DNA from 2 places in the Pusillimonas sp. ANT_WB101 genome. Region 1 is predicted to be linked to the other one. Evidence: predicted binding sites of a transcription regulator. Region 1 holds the regulator's gene; the other holds the start of a gene.
What was found. The regulator LexA, encoded in region 1, represses DNA repair genes until DNA is damaged. The targets are predictions, from matches to a motif close to ACTGTATNNNNATACAGT.

Region 2: recA (recombinase RecA) is a predicted target of LexA. The motif match lies at 733-750, and genes of this name have one in related genera.

The regions. Positions count from the first base shown of each region.
Region 1 covers NZ_VOAY01000001.1:1,331,730-1,333,935, reverse strand. Annotated here, with positions in the region: gene FQ179_RS06070 (hypothetical protein) at 1-365, shown strand, start outside; gene lexA (transcriptional repressor LexA) at 545-1,210, opposite strand; gene FQ179_RS06060 (amino acid aminotransferase) at 1,732-2,206, opposite strand, start outside.
Region 2 covers NZ_VOAY01000001.1:1,736,653-1,738,858, reverse strand. Annotated here, with positions in the region: gene FQ179_RS07840 (response regulator) at 1-635, opposite strand, end outside; gene recA (recombinase RecA) at 848-1,924, shown strand; gene recX (recombination regulator RecX) at 1,949-2,206, shown strand, end outside.

The DNA.
Region 1 (2,206 bases):
ATCGTTACGATCGCCGGCGCATCCAGCAGCTATTCCGCATTATCGACTGGATAATGTGTCTTCCCAAAGATCTTGAACCGGCCTTTGAACAGGCCGTAGGAGCAATAGAAACGGAGCTTAACATGCCTTATGTAACTAGCATCGAACGTTTGGGTGAGGCCCGTGGCCTGCAAAAAGGTCGTGAAGAAGGACGTCAAGAAGGCAGAAACAGCGCCGCACGGCTGCTGTCAGCAATGCTTGAGCGCCGGTTTGGTCAGTTGCCGGCGTGGGTAGCTACCCGCATTGCGCAGGCAGATACTGCAACGCTTCAGGGGTGGGCACTTAAGGCGTTGGATGCCGAGCGGCTTGAGGCGGTTTTTGATTAATGCCAGTTAGGTACGATGTGCACCCGACAATAATAAAAATATATGTTGGCATCATTACCGTGCGCGCGTTGCATTGGCCGTAGCTAAATAATCTGTGCATACAGCGGGCGCTGTAGGCCGGGCAAGCTGCCCGTTACAGCGCCAAGTAAGGCGTGCAAGTTTGCTGAAGCGCCAAGTAATTACTGCAGCGGCGTGCTGCGAATTAACCCAACAGCAATCCCTTCCAGAGAAAATTCGTCATCAGAGCTTACGTTAATAGGCTCGAAATCGGGGTTTTCAGGCAGCAGTTGTATATGGCGGCCGTGACGCGAAAACCGCTTAACCGTAACCTCATCACCCAGCCGTGCAACGACAATCTGGCCGTTTCGGGCTTCAGGTGACTTGCGTACCGCCAGCAAGTCGCCATCAAGTATGCCTGCATCACGCATACTTAGGCCGCGCACCCGTAATAGGTAGTCTGGGGTTTGGGTAAACAAAGAAGGTTCGATACCGACTTCACGCTCAACGTGTTCAGCCGCCAGTATGGGGCTACCCGCGGCCACACGCCCGACGAGCGGCACCAATAGCGGCGCAAAGGCTCTGGAAAGCGAAGAGCCGCCCAAATCGGCAGCGAGGCCCCCGACCGGGCCTGTTTCGGTAAGCCGGATTCCGCGTGACGCGCCAGGAGTTAGCTCGATAGCTCCTTTGCGGGCAAGCGCCTTAAGATGATCTTCGGCAGCGTTGGGCGAGCGGAAACCCAGTACGCTGGCGATTTCGGCACGCGTGGGTGGAAAACCCGTGCGTATGATCTCGCTGCGGATCAAATCGAGTATTTGTTGCTGACGAGCGGTGAGTTTGACGGCCATAGTCTTCCGAACTGTATTTTTATACAGTCTGAATTCTGCAACATATTTGCCGGAAGATCAAGCGACATAAGGGTTTTAAGCGGTTTTGGCCCGTTTTGACCGCGTATCTCTTGGCATTGGCCAATTAAAGCGGGTTTTACAGCGGCCAGAGTGGACTTAAAACAAGTAAATATATCGTGAATACGCCTTGAATCTGGCCGGAATTCATCAGGCTAAAGTGCTAATTAAGAACGAAGTGGATTCAATTTGCGCACGCCAACAAAATGCTCCGACGGCATGCGTGAACTGACCCCCAGAAGCTGGACGGCTTATGACGCCTGGAGAGAAATTAATCTTCTGGACACGAAGTTAAGAGAAAACGTTTAACTTCGCAGGGCTCGAGCTGATTTGAGCTGATCCACCCCAAGGATTGGATCTGTGTCCAATTTTGGGGTGTGGCTCACTGCATGAGACGGAGCATTTGGGAAAGCATAGAGGGCCAGGCCGCTACTTCGCGGTGTACTGGCCCCAGGGCTAAACGACTAGGCGATAACCGCCGCAATCGCTTTGGCCACGGCATCAATATTGCCGCTGTTTAGTGCAGCAACGCAAATACGGCCACTGCTGACCGCGTATACACCGTGTTCTTCGCGCAGACGATCAACCTGTTCGGATGTCAGGCCGGAATACGAGAACATGCCGCGCTGCTTCAGGACGAAGTCAAAGTCCTGGCTGACGCCATTCGCCTTTAGCTTTTCGACCAACTGAGTTCGCATAGTGCGGATGCGATCACGCATGCTTGCAAGCTCTGCCGTCCAGACATCATTAAGCTCAGGCGTGTTTAGCACCGACGCCACAATTTTGCCGCCATGTGTAGGTGGGTTGGAGTAGTTGGTGCGAATAACGCGCTTGAGCTGACTGAGCACGCGTGTGCTTTCTTCTTTGGACGAGCATACTAAAGTGAGCGCACCCACGCGTTCGCCATACAGTGAGAACGACTTGGAGAAAGACGAGCTG
Region 2 (2,206 bases), 400 kb from region 1:
CGCACTGTCACGATACGAGCCCCACTGGGTTCGATTTTTTTGCGCAGTCTATGTATGTAGACTTCGATCGCGTTAGGGGTAACTTCGTCGCCCCATTCGCACAATAGATCGACAAACTGGTTCTTGCTAATCATGCGTCCGGTGCGTGAAAGAAAGACCTCCAGCAAGCTGGTTTCGCGCGCAGAAAGCTCAAGTGGCTGGCCGGCAATAGTGGCTGTCCGTCCATTAAGGTCAAAGCTGAGCTTTTTGTGCGTGAGTAACGTGCTGCTTGTTCCGGCGCTGCGCCGGGTCAGTGCGCGAGCACGAGCCTCAAGCTCAGACAACGCGAATGGCTTGGCCATATAATCGTCGGCACCAAGATCCAGCCCTTTGACCCGTTGCTCAACCGTGTCGGCGGCCGTTAGAATGAGTACCGGTAAGGGTGTGTTGCGCTGACGCAGCTGGCGCAGCACCGTAAGGCCGTGCATGCGTGGCAGGTCGAGGTCGAGAATAAGCAGGTCGAAAGCCTGCAGCTGCAGTGCACAATCTGCGCTGTGGCCATCGTTTACGACGTCGACGGTGTAGCCATCGTAGCGCAATGAACGGGAGAGTCCGTCAGCAAGAATACTGTCGTCTTCTGCAATAAGTATGCGCATGTCGGTAGGGGTTATACCCTCAAAATGGGGTTATCCCATTCTGGCATGTATTGCCCGGTAAGACCACTCAGGGATAACGAGATGCCTGTTTTGTATATCTGGTTATTTGTACAGTATAATTTGATGCAATAATCCCATTACCCATCAATCCATGGCGCCAGGTTATCTGGCGCCATCTTTTGAATCACTCGCATTTTCAGCCAAGGACCTCCATGGACGACAAACAAAGCAAAACCGCTGGTGAACGCAGCAAGGCGCTGGCTGCCGCACTTTCCCAAATTGAAAAGCAGTTTGGTAAGGGCTCGGTCATGCGTTATGGCGACAATTCGGTCTCGCATGACATTCAAATCTGCTCGACCGGGTCGCTGGGGCTTGATATTGCGCTCGGCGTCGGGGGTTTGCCACGCGGTCGTGTCACCGAAATCTACGGCCCAGAGTCTTCGGGCAAAACCACACTCACACTGCAAGTTATTGCCGAAATGCAAAAAATCGGTGGTACGTGCGCCTTTATTGATGCCGAGCATGCGCTTGACGTTCAATACGCCGCCAAGCTGGGCGTAAACCTTGACGATCTTCTTATTTCGCAGCCCGACACTGGCGAGCAGGCGCTTGAGATCACTGATGCGCTGGTTCGCTCAGGCTCGGTTGACCTTATTGTCATCGACTCTGTAGCCGCTCTGGTGCCCAAGGCCGAAATCGAAGGCGACATGGGCGACTCGCTGCCCGGCCTGCAGGCTCGCCTCATGAGCCAGGCGCTGCGTAAGCTTACTGCCAACATCAAGCGGGCCAATTGCATGGTTATCTTCATTAACCAAATCCGCATGAAAATCGGCGTCATGTTCGGCAGCCCCGAAACCACAACCGGCGGTAATGCACTCAAGTTTTATTCAACAGTGCGTCTCGACATTCGACGTATCGGCGCCATCAAAAAGGGCGACGAAGTCGTTGGCAACGAAACCCGCGTCAAAGTTGTTAAAAACAAAGTAGCGCCGCCGTTCAAGCAAGCCGAGTTCGACATCATGTATGGGGCTGGCATCTCCCGCGAAGGCGAAATCATTGATCTCGGTGTTCAGGCCGGCATTGTCGACAAGGCAGGGTCATGGTTTAGCTACTCGGGTACGCGCATAGGGCAAGGCAAAGACAATGTCCGCGAGTACCTGAAAGAGCATCCCGACATGGCATTCGAGATCGAAAACAAGGTGCGCGAAAGTCTGGGCGTTGTGGCTCAGGTAGCGGCCACCGCGCGCAAGCCCGTGCCTGTCGAATCAGAGGCACAGTCCGAAGACTAAAAAGGGCAGTTTGCCCGGTAGCCTATGTCCCGCCACGACGATGACTTCGAAACGCTCGCCAACAAACCCGCCCGACAGGGCGGCTTAAAGGGCGAGCGGGCCCGGGCTGCGTCAGGTTCGGCGCAGGCCGATGTCGCCGGCCCCAGGGCCGGCGCTGTCGTTGATAATTCAGCACATGGCGCGGCTGGTCAGGTTTCACGCTCAACCAGTCGTTACGATACCGAGCATGATCTGCCTGATGATGAAGCTTCGGTTTATACACGCACGTCCTCTCAGCGCAGT